2 regions of the Halomonas marinisediminis genome follow, and region 1 is predicted to be linked to the other one. Evidence: predicted binding sites of a transcription regulator. Region 1 holds the regulator's gene; the other holds the start of a gene.
What was found. Region 1 encodes FNR, which switches genes on or off when oxygen is low (the NO sensors DNR and NnrR bind a similar motif). Its sites were predicted from a motif close to TTGATNTANATCAA; they were not measured.
Positions count from the first base shown of each region.

Region 2: a site for FNR is predicted at 3,410-3,423, ahead of dsrO (sulfate reduction electron transfer complex DsrMKJOP subunit DsrO). Genes of this name have one in related genera too.

Region 1 covers NZ_SLTR01000017.1:63,426-68,858, reverse strand. Annotated here, with positions in the region: gene E0702_RS12545 (putative nucleotidyltransferase substrate binding domain-containing protein) at 1-1,295, shown strand, start outside; gene E0702_RS12540 (3'-5' exonuclease) at 1,330-1,947, shown strand; gene ttcA (tRNA 2-thiocytidine(32) synthetase TtcA) at 2,042-2,959, shown strand; gene fnr (fumarate/nitrate reduction transcriptional regulator Fnr) at 3,101-3,844, opposite strand; gene E0702_RS12525 (radical SAM protein) at 3,925-5,256, opposite strand; gene E0702_RS12520 (sulfite exporter TauE/SafE family protein) at 5,347-5,433, opposite strand, start outside.
Region 2 covers NZ_SLTR01000005.1:151,885-157,317, forward strand. Annotated here, with positions in the region: gene E0702_RS06015 (molybdopterin dinucleotide binding domain-containing protein) at 1-1,382, opposite strand, end outside; gene nrfD (NrfD/PsrC family molybdoenzyme membrane anchor subunit) at 1,375-2,556, opposite strand; gene dsrO (sulfate reduction electron transfer complex DsrMKJOP subunit DsrO) at 2,540-3,316, opposite strand; gene E0702_RS06030 (XRE family transcriptional regulator) at 3,571-3,849, opposite strand; partial or broken gene E0702_RS06035 (APC family permease) at 4,075-5,433, shown strand, end outside.

The DNA of each region.
Region 1 (5,433 bases):
GGCATGCCGACTCGCTGCTGGTGAAGCGCAATGGTTGTCACGGCATGATCACCAAGACCGATCTGCTCAATGCCCTGGTGGTGGACGAACGTTGCCGAGACACTCCGCTCGAGGAGCTGGGGCATGCCGAACTGATCACCGTGACACCGGAAAAGTACCTCTTCGAGGCGCTGGTGATCATGACCCGTCACAAGGTGGAGCGGGTCGTGGTGATGGACCAGCACCAACCGGTGGGGGTGGTGGAGCTGACCGATGTGCTCAGTTACTTCTCCAGTCGCAGCTACGTGGTCAGCCTGCAGGTCGAGCAGGCCGATAGCCTCGAAGCCCTTGCCGCCGCCAGCCGCCGCACTCCCGAGCTGGTCAGCGCGCTGATGGCCCAGGGGGTCAAGCTGCGCTTCTCCATGGGCCTGCTGGCGGCCCTCAACGGCCGGATCATCAACAAGGCCTGGGGGTTTCTGATCGACGAGCGTTACCATGCCGATAGCTGCCTGATGGTGATGGGCAGCGAAGGGCGTGGTGAGCAGATCCTCAAGACCGATCAGGACAACGGCCTGATCCTGGCCGATGATCTCGAGTGGCCCGACTGCGCCGAGCAGATGCAGGGCCTGACCGAGACCCTGGTGGAGCTGGGTTATCCACTCTGCCCGGGCAATATCATGGTCTCCAACCCGGAGTGGGTGGGCACGGTCACCCAGTGGAAGCAGCGCATCACGCGCTGGGTCGAGACTCGGGATGGCGACAGCCTGATGAAGCTGGCGATCATGCTCGACTCCCACGCGGTGGCGGGCAACCCGGCGCTGCTCGACCGGGTGCGTGACGACCTCTTTGCCCGGTGCAGTGGAAACGATCTGCTGCTCTCCTACTTCGCCCGCACCATCCTGCGCTTCTCCACACCGCTGACCCTGTTCGGCTCACTCAAGCGACCCCAGCACGGCATCGATATCAAGAAGGGGGGGATCTTCCCCATCGTGCATGGCGTACGAGTGATGGCACTGGAGCGCGGCATCCGGCCTACCTCGACCCTGGAGCGCCTGGAGGCCCTGGCTGCCGATGGCCGGCTGGAGCCACGCTTCGCCGAAGACCTGGCCGAGGCGCTGGCGCTATTCACCGAGCTGCGCCTCAAGCAGCAGCTGGAGAGGCGTGAGGACGAGGAGGAGGGCGAGCAGCACAGCCCTGATCGAGTAGTGGTACAGGAGCTCTCGTCGCTGGAGCGCGACCTGCTGCGCGAGGCGCTGCATATCGTCAAGGACTTCAAGCAGCGCCTCTCCCACCGCTTTCATCTGGAGTACTCATGAATCGACGGAACGACAACGACACAAGGAGCCCGTCATGCTCAAGATGCTGAGACGCGTCGCGGATCAGCGGCGCCATGCCAACGGCGAGTACGCCTGGCTGTTTCGCCCCTATACCGGTGACGAGATGGTGGTGATCGACACCGAGACCACCGGCCTGGATACCCGCAGCGCCGAGCTGGTGTCGATCGCCGCGGTGCGGGTGCGTGGTGATCATATCCTCACCAGTGACTCCCTGGATCTGCGCCTTCGTCGCCCCGACTCGCTGACCGGTGATTCCATCCGCATCCATGGCCTGCGTGGCATGGACCTCGACAATGGCGAGAGCATCGACAGCGCCCTGGCGCGGCTGCTCGACTTCGTCGGCAATCGCCCTCTCGTGGGCTGGCATCTGGGCTTTGACCTGGCGATTCTCAACCGTGAGCTGCGTCCGCGTTTCGGCTTCGAGCTACCCAACGCCACCGTGGATGTGGCCCAGCTGTGGCGGCGCCGACTGCGACGTCGGCACCCGGCAATCGATAACCTGCCGCGCTTCGAGAGTGCCGCCGAGCGCCTGGGAGTGCCGGTCATGGGGCGCAATACCGCCCTGGGGGATGCGGTGACCACCGCGCTGATGTTCCTGCGCCTGGAGCGCGCTGACGCCGCCGGGAGTTAGTCGGCACGAGTGGCGTCTGGCGTCGCCTGGCGCTGTCGCCGATGGTAGGATGGGCGCCTTTCCATTTTTGCCCGCACTGGCAGCGCCAAGACCTATGCAAGACGCCGTGACCTTCGACCCCCGCGAACGCGATAGCGCGCCCCTCACCCACTCCGGGCCAGCCTCGCCCCAGCAGCAGCCCGGTACCCAGGACAAGCGTGAATTCAACAAGCTGCAGAAGCGGCTGCGTCGCCTGGTAGGCAATGCCATCATCGACTACGGCATGATTCATGAGGGAGATCGGGTGATGGTGTGCCTGTCCGGTGGCAAGGACAGCTACACCCTGCTCGAGATCCTACGCAATCTGCAGCGCAACGCCCCGGTCGACTTCTCGCTGGTGGCGGTGAATCTCGATCAGAAGCAGCCCGGCTTTCCCGAGCATGTGCTGCCCGAGTACCTGGAGACTACCGGGGTCGACTATCATATCCTCGAGCGCGACACCTATTCGGTGGTCAAGGAGAAGACCCCGGAAGGCAAGACCACCTGTGCGCTCTGCTCGCGGCTGCGCCGCGGCTCCCTGTATGGGTTCGCCGAGCAGATCGGTGCCAACAAGATCGCCCTGGGGCACCACCGCGAGGATATCCTCGAGACCCTGTTCCTCAACATGTTCTTCGGCGGCAGCCTCAAGTCGATGCCGCCGAAGCTGCTGTCCGACGATGGCCGGAACATGGTGATTCGGCCGCTGGCCTATTGTCGGGAGGCGGACATTGCCGAGTTTGCTCGGCAGATGGCGTTTCCGATCATCCCCTGCAACCTGTGTGGCTCTCAGCCCAACCTGCAGCGTCAGGTGGTCAAGGAGATGCTGGCGGAGTGGGAGGCGAAGCATCCCGGGCGCCTGGAAAGCATGTTCAAGGCGGTGACCAATGTGGCGCCTTCACAGCTGGCCGACCGTGAGTTGTTTGACTTCGCCGGGCTGGAGGAGAAGCAGGCCAGGATGCAGGCCAGCCGGATCGATATCCAGCAAGAGCTATAAGCTTGAAGAGCGGCGCTCCGCGCCTGGAAGAGCCGGGCTTCGCCCGGAGCTGGAAGAGCACCTGCTTCGCTGGCTCAAGCTTGAAGAACAGGACTTGACGCCTTTGGCAGCGAAGTCATGCTGCTTTTCCAGCTTCCTGCTTTAGTGCGCCCCCTCCTCCTCGGCCAGACGGGTGAGCGCCGGCAGATCGAGGATATTCACCTCGCGCCCCGAGACGGCGACCAGGCCCTGGGTCTGGAAGCGGCCGAGGATACGGCTTACCGTCTCCACCGCCAGGCCCAGGTAGTTGCCGATATCGGCCCGCGCCATGGAGAGGCGGAAGCTGTAGGGCGAGTAGCCGCGGCGGCGGAAACGCTCGGAGAGGCTGGTGAAGAAGCTGGCCAGGCGCTGGTCGGCGGTCTTGCGCGAGAGCAGGCGCATCATGCGGCGGTCATCGCGCAGCTCCTTGCTCATGCTGCGGTAGAGTTGTCCGCGCAGCTCCGGCATCGACTCCGCGAGGTGGTCCAGGCGGTCGAAGGGAATCTCGCAGACGGTGGTGGTCTCCAGTGCCACCACTGTACCCGGGTAGCATTGTTCGTCGATGCCGTCGAGGCCCACCAGTTCGCTGGGGAGATAGAAGTTGGTCAGCTGGTCTTCGCCACTGCCCTCGGTGGTGACCTGCTTGAGGCTGCCGGAGCGAACCGCGAAGACGCTGGAGAAGGGGGTGTCCTGGCGGAATAGCGCCTCGCCCTTCTTGAGTGGTGCGCGACGCCGGATGATGGCGTCGAACTGGTCCATGTCGTCCACCTCGAGTGCCAGAGGCAGGCAGAGAGAGCTGAGACTGCACGTCTGACAGCGCGTCTCCTGTAGTACGGATCGCCGCCGACCGGTGAGAGTATCCGCCATGGCCCTTTCCTTCTTGATCGTGGTCATGGGCCCATTATGGAGCAAAGTGCAGGCAGGGCAAACTATGCGGGGCTCGGCGGCTAGGGGAGGGCGAGGGCCTCAAGGATGTCGGGCAGCCGCCAGTGTCCCTCGGCGGTCAGCGATACTCCCTCAATCGTCATCTCGATCAGTCCCTCCGCGTGGAGCCTCTCGAGGTGTGGGCTCGGCGGCAGGTCGGCAGGGTCGACGCCACGGCCACACAGCAGGGTCTCGCGTGTCGCGCGGTGGCGTCGTTCATCGGCCGTCAGGCGGGCGCCGCGTGCGGTTGGCAGTTGGCTGTTATCGAGTGCCGATTCGTATGCCGCCAGCGTACCGGCGTTACGAACCCAGAGGTCGCCGATACGGCTGGTGGCGTTCACGCCGAGCCCCAGCAGATCACCCGCTTGCCCCCGGGTAAAGCCAAGCGGACCATGCCCCAGAGTGCCGCTGGCCTGGGCCTGTGCCAGGGGGTCGTTGCGGCGCGTGTAGAGGCCCAGGCCGATATGGACATAGCCGGCGGCGTCGAGCCGGGCGCGAGCCACGGCCAGCAGCTGCCGGCGGGTCGAGGCGTCGGGTAGCCAGTCACGGTGGATGGCGCGCTGGGCAGGGTGGTGCTCCGGGCGATGCCGATAGCGGTAGAGGCGGATGCGTGCCGGGACCATGCCGATGACCTGCTCGAGGGTATCGACGAGCCCTTGAGGTGTCTGGAAGGGTAGCCCCAGCATCAGCGACATCGTCAGCTCCCGGAAGCCCAGGCGGTCGGCCTCGTCGACCAGCGACTCGGTCAGGGCCCTCGGCTGTAGGCGGTTGATGGCCTGTTGTACACGTGGATCCAGTTCCTGCACCCCCAGGTTCAGGCGGTTGAAGCCCAGCGCTTGCAGATGGCGCAGGGTCAGCATATCGGTCTCTCGTGGGTCGAGGTCGATGCTGAAGTCCCGCTCCCGGGCACCGGAGAGGCCGAGGCGGGCGTCCAGGCGATCGAAGAGGTCACTCATCTGGTCCAGGGAGAGAAAGGCCGGGGGGGCGCCACCCCAGTGCAGGCGAGATACCGGCGGCAGGCCGCTGAGCCGACGCCGAGCCAGTACCATTTCGCGGTCTAGGCGGGAGAGATAGGGGTCGGCCTGGCGACTGCTGCGGGAGGAGACGCACTGGCTGGCGCAGAAGCGGCAGGCATGGTGGCAGAAGGGTAGGCGCACCTTGATCGCCAGGGGTGCCTCGGCCGGACGCTCGGCGAGGGCCATTTCCAGTGCCTGGGCGCCGATGCCGTCGTGATAGTGGTGCGGGGCAGGGTAGGCGACCTCCGCGGCCGTTACCAGGTCGCCCACGCCGGGCAGCGGCTCTCGAGCAGGACTCGAGGCCCCGGCGGGGACGGTGTGCTTGGCAGGAACGGGCATGGGGCGACTCCGCTGATGGATCTACTCCCCATGCTAGGGCGTGGTGCCGAGACCGGCGTTGAGCTGCGTCAACCCCGCGTGGAATAGTGCTCAGCCGGGATGGTGGGGGCCTCCCCCGGGAGCCAGCAACCATAGCTGCCAGAGCGCGAAGGCGATGATGGAGAGCGCGGCAAGGGT
Region 2 (5,433 bases), on a different contig from region 1:
CGGAGAGTGCCATCCGGGCCCTCGATGTCACGCTCGACGAACAGCATCGCCCTCCGCACCTCGGCGCTGGGCTTGAGCTCGCCGTCGGCGTCCACCACCAGCAGGTCGTCGACATCGCTGTCGGCCTCGGCCCGGCCCAGGTCGGAGAGGCGCAGGAAGTGACCCTGGCGCGGATGGCCGTCGGTCTCGATCACCAGGTGAGTGGCGTTGGTATGGCCGCTCTCGTCGGCCGCTTCGGCGGCCTGAGGGCTGGGGATGGCCAGATAGTCGGCGGCGTAGGCCTCATGCTCGATCAGCCACTGGATCATGGCCATGGCGAAGGCGGTGTCACTGGCCGGGCGAATCGGCACCCAGCGGCTGCGCTCGCCGGCGGCATGTGATGCCGCCGCGTTGAGGCCCGGGTCGATGACGATATAGTCCAGGCTGCCGGTGGCGCGCGCCTCGGCCAGCAGCCGGCCCTGGCGCTTGAAGGGGTTGCCCGCCTGGCTGGGTGCGGTACCGATGAACAGGGCAAACCTGGCGTTGGTGTAGTCCGGCTTGACGTGGGCGTTCTTGGCCAGGTCGTCCATCAGTGCGCCGGAGCCCATGCGAAACGCCAGGCCGCAGTAGGAGCCGTGGTGGCCGTAGTTGCGGGTGCCGAAGGCGTTGAAGGCGAAGCGCTTGAGCAGCGCCGAGCGGCCGTAGTCGGTGGCCTCCATCATCAGCAGCTGATTGGCCCTGGGGCCGTATTCGGGGTTGTCCGGGTCGATCAGCTCGTCATGGCTGTGGATGGCACGCAGGCCGTCAACGTGGCCCTCACCGAACAGGTCACCCCCCTCGCAGACCTCCTCGATCAGGCGCTCGAAGGAGATACGCTCCCAACGTCGCTCGCCACGGCCGCCGACCCGCTTGAGGCAGTCGGTGACTCGGTGGGGGCTGGTCATCTGGGCAATCATGGCGTTGCCCCGGGCGCAGGCGGTCGAGCGTCCGGCCAGGCCCTGCTCCTGATAGGCGCTGACGCTCTTCAGCGCATCAACCACCGGGGTGTGCATCGGCAGGTGCGGGTCGGAGGAGAGCGGGTGATAGGGGTTGCCGATGGTACGCAGTACCTCGTCGCTCTCGTTGTCGATACGCACCCGCACGCCACACTTGGTAGTGCAGCCGTAGCAGACGGTGAAGGCGGTGCGCTGATCGGGGTTCAGCGTCAGTTCACCGCTTTCCAGGTCGACCCGATACTCCGGCGCCAGGGCGTTGCCGTAGATGTGATGATCCGGCTTCTCGCCGGCGCTGCCGGTCACCCCCTTGGCCATCTTGGCCAGCGGGCCGGAGTAGCCGGCGGCGAAGGTGGCCGCGCCGCCGGCGGCGACGGCACCCTTGAGCAGACGACGACGTGACTTATCCATGGCTGGGGGCTCCTTCAAATGATGCGGAGATGGAAGTGGCCTCGGGCGCGGTGGCGACAGGCTCTGTCTGCGGGTCGCTGGAGGCCTCGCGCCAGGGCACGAACAGATCGATCAGCAGTACGGCAGTCAGCCACAGGCCGAAGATGCCAATGATGCCGAGCAGGCCGTAGGAGCCGAAGGCGACGTGATAGTCGTGGAAGCCGGCGCTGTTGCGGGCCACGGTCTGGACGTTCATCAGCACCACCCAGCGGAACATCCAGGCGACGTGCAGGGCCAGCAGACCGAGAATCCAGCCCATGGCCTTGCGGCGCGCCGGTGTGCGGCGCATGACGAAGGCCAGGGTGGCCAGCAGTCCACCGGCGATGCCGCCTTCGATGGCGGTGCTGCGCCAGGCGGCGCTCTGGCTGACCGAATCGAGCGCGGCGGCCACCGAACCCGAGACGGCGTTGACGCCGTCGAGGAACCAGGTCAGGGCGATGAAGCCGGTGACCACGCAGGCGCCGACCAGGATGGCAAGCATCTGGCGGTTGGTGTCAGGATGACGGATGGATGTGATGCGGTTGAGCACCAGAATCAGGCCACAGCCACCGATCACGCCGGTGGCGACGAACATCGGCGGCAGCCAGTTGGTGTTCCACAGCGGACGCCCCTTGACGATGGCCACCTCGAATCCGGTGTAGAGCATGATACCCAGCGAGGCGACCAGTGCTCCTGCGCCGACGAGTGCGAGTACCGCACGCGGCGTCTGCCACTCGCCCCAGGCCAGCCATCCTGCCACGCGGGAGAACCAGCCATCGTTCTGGTGGCTGCGTGCCTTGAGGGCAGGACGCCAGGCCAGCCAGGCCAGCACCACCACGGCACCAAGATATATCGGCAGCAGGAAACTGCCGAGCGACATCCACGACCAGGGTGTCGGGTGGGCGTAGAAGTGCCAGAAGCGCAGCGGCTGGTGCAGATCGGCCAGCAGGGCAACGGGGGCCACCAGGGTGGTGGAGACACAGGCCAGCAGCGCGATGCGTGCGGTGGTCATCCATGCCTTCTTGCCCAGGATCAGCCCCGGGGCGGCCAGCCATAGCGTCGAGTAGGAGAGGGCAATCAGGAAGAAATACTGGACCGCCCAGGGATACCAGGCGATGCCGTAGCGCGGCACGACGACTTCAGTGACCAAACTCATAGCCCACCTCCTTGCCATCCATTCCCAGCACATCCCAGATGCCCGCCTCGGCCTGGGGGCGAGTGGTGAAGCGCTCGTCCATGCCCAGGTAGAAAACCTGCGGCAGGGTGTTCCTTTCCGGTTGCAGCACCATCAGCTCCTCGCGGTGCTTCTCGATCAGGCGGCTGATTTCGCTGTCGGGGTCTCGCATGTCGCCGATGATCCGCGCGCCGCCCACGCAGGACTCCACGCAGGCCGGCAGCAGGCCGGCTTCCAGGCGGTGGGCGCAGAAGGTGCACTTGTCGGCGGTCTGGGTCTGCTCGTTGATGAAGCGGGCGTCGTAGGGGCAGGCGTTGACGCAGTAGGCGCAACCGACGCAGCGGTCGCTGTCGACCACCACGATGCCGTCCTGGCGCTGGTAGGTGGCCTGCACCGGGCAGACCGGCACGCAGGGCGGGTTCTCGCAGTGGTTGCAGAGGCGGGGCAGCATGAAGGTCGCTACCTCTCCGCTGCCTTGCTCCTCCACTTCGAACTGCGACACCACGGTGCGGAAGTTGCCCAGTGGAGCGGCATTCTCGATATGGCACGACACGGTACAGGCCTGGCAGCCGATGCACTGGCGCAGATCAATCAGCATGCCGTAGCGCTTGGTGGGGTCGCCTTCGCGCCGCGGTGGCTGGTCGTTGATGCCGGCGTTGGCGACGCCTGCGAGCGGGATCAGGGCGGCCCCCGCACTCAAGCGGGCCAGTTGGCCGAGAAGGGTGCGGCGTATGGGGTCCATGGCGCCTCCGGTAGCTAGGTGGGGCGGGATCTTCCGCGCATGGAAAGGACAAGGCTGATACCGGAAGGCTACCCTCGGCGGAGGCGACCAGGCTTGATGTTGATCAAGATTTTGTTAGCAAGCTCTTAATGCTGGCTTAATGGTCACTCAAGGTGCTGATGTGACTAAGATTTATTCTGATAGGGGAGGCAATAAAAAACGCCCTGCGCTGTGCAGGGCGTTCGCTGTTCGGGAGAGGGTCATCGATCGCGTCGTCAGTGGGTAGCCCCCTGCTCAGCCACCGTGCGGTGGACGAGGCGTAGCTCATCGATCGAGAGGTGCTCCAGCTTCCCCGCCAGGAGGTCGCTGATTTTCTGCATCGGTAGCCCGGCGCGGCGTGCGATCTCGCGGCTGCCGAGGTCTGACACGGCGATCAGCCGGGTCACGATGCGCATGAGGCGTGTACGTTGTTCCAGGTCCCTGACATCGAGGTCAGGGCTGCTTCGCGGAGGGTCCAGGAGTTCCGCGGGTCGGGACTGTCGTGCCGTGCTCATGATGCTCCATTGGGCGGTTGCGACAGAGACACTATGGCGACTCGTTGCCGTTTTTTCCAGTGGCGATTGCCTACGGCTTTGGTGGGAGGTAGTGGGGAACTGTCGACGAATGTCTACCCCAGGTATGTGGCACGACTATTGCTGTGAGCCGTGGTCTTCTCTATTTTGTCGACGTTAATTCAAAACAGAATTTTTTCCTTAAAACGATAATTTTCGAGGATCCCCATGACTCAAGATGTCGAGACCTCTCAGGGCCAGCTCTCGCGTGTGCTGGCTCGCAAGGACGTTCTCGCCCTGGCCTTCGGGGCCATGATCGGCTGGGGTTGAATCGTGCTGACCGGCAGCTGGATCCAGTCGGCCGGCAGCCTGGGGGCGATCACCGCCTTCCTGCTGGGCGGGTTGATCATCGTGCTGGTGGGCCTGACCTACGCCGAGCTGGCCTCGGCGATGCCCCAGGTCGGTGGCGAGCACGTCTATAGTTATCGCGCCCTGGGCCACTTCGCCTCCTTCCTGTGCACCTGGGCGATCACCCTGGGCTATGTCAGCGTGGTCTCCTTCGAGGCCGTGGCGCTACCCACCGTGGTGGAGCACCTGTTTCCCGGCTACGCGGTAGGGCACCTGTGGACCATCGCCGGCTGGGAGGTGAAGGCCACCTGGGTGGCGGTCGGTGTCATCGGCTCGCTGCTGATGATGTGGATCAACTATGTCGGCGTGCGCACCGCGGCACTGGTCCAGAAGGTGGTGACCCTGTTGATCCTGGCAGTAGGCGTGATGTTCATTACCGGGGCCCTGTTCCAGGGCAGCAGCGATACCATGCAGCCGCTGTTCAGCGTCGAGCAGGGCGTGATGGGCGGCATCATGACGGTGATCATCATGGTGCCGTTCATGTTCGTCGGCTTCGACGTGATTCCCCAGGCCGCCGAGGAGATCAACCTGCCGTTTCGCGAGATCGGTCGAGTGCTGATGATTTCGGTGATCCTGGCGGTGTTCTGGTATGCCTTCATCATTCTTGGCACCTCCCTGATGCTCGACCCCGAGGCGCTGGGCGAGAGCTCGCTGGCGGTACCGGACGCCATGCAGGCGGTCTTTCAGGCGCCCTGGGCGGGCAATCTCATGATCCTGGCGGGTATCGCGGGGATCATCACCAGCTGGAACGCCTTCTATATCGGCGGTTCGCGGGCCATCTACGCCCTGGCGGACTCCGGCATGCTGCCGGCCTGGCTCGGCAAGCTGCATCCGCGCTATCGCACGCCCACCAACGCCATCCTGGTGATGGGGGTGCTCTCGGCGATCGCCCCCTTCCTGGGCCGTCCGGCACTGGTATGGCTGGTGGTGGCTGGCGGCCTCGGGATCGTGATTGCCTATCTGTTCGTCTCGCTCTCCTTCGTCGTGCTGCGCCGTCGCGAGCCCGACATGGAGCGCCCCTTCAAGGTACGCCACGGCAAGCTGGTCGGGGCCCTGGCGGTACTGCTCTCCCTCGGGCTTTCCGCCATGTATCTGCCGGGCAGCCCCTCGGCACTGTCGGCCGTCGAGTGGATGCTCTTCGCCAGCTGGATGCTGCTTGGCCTGGCCCTCTATGCCTGG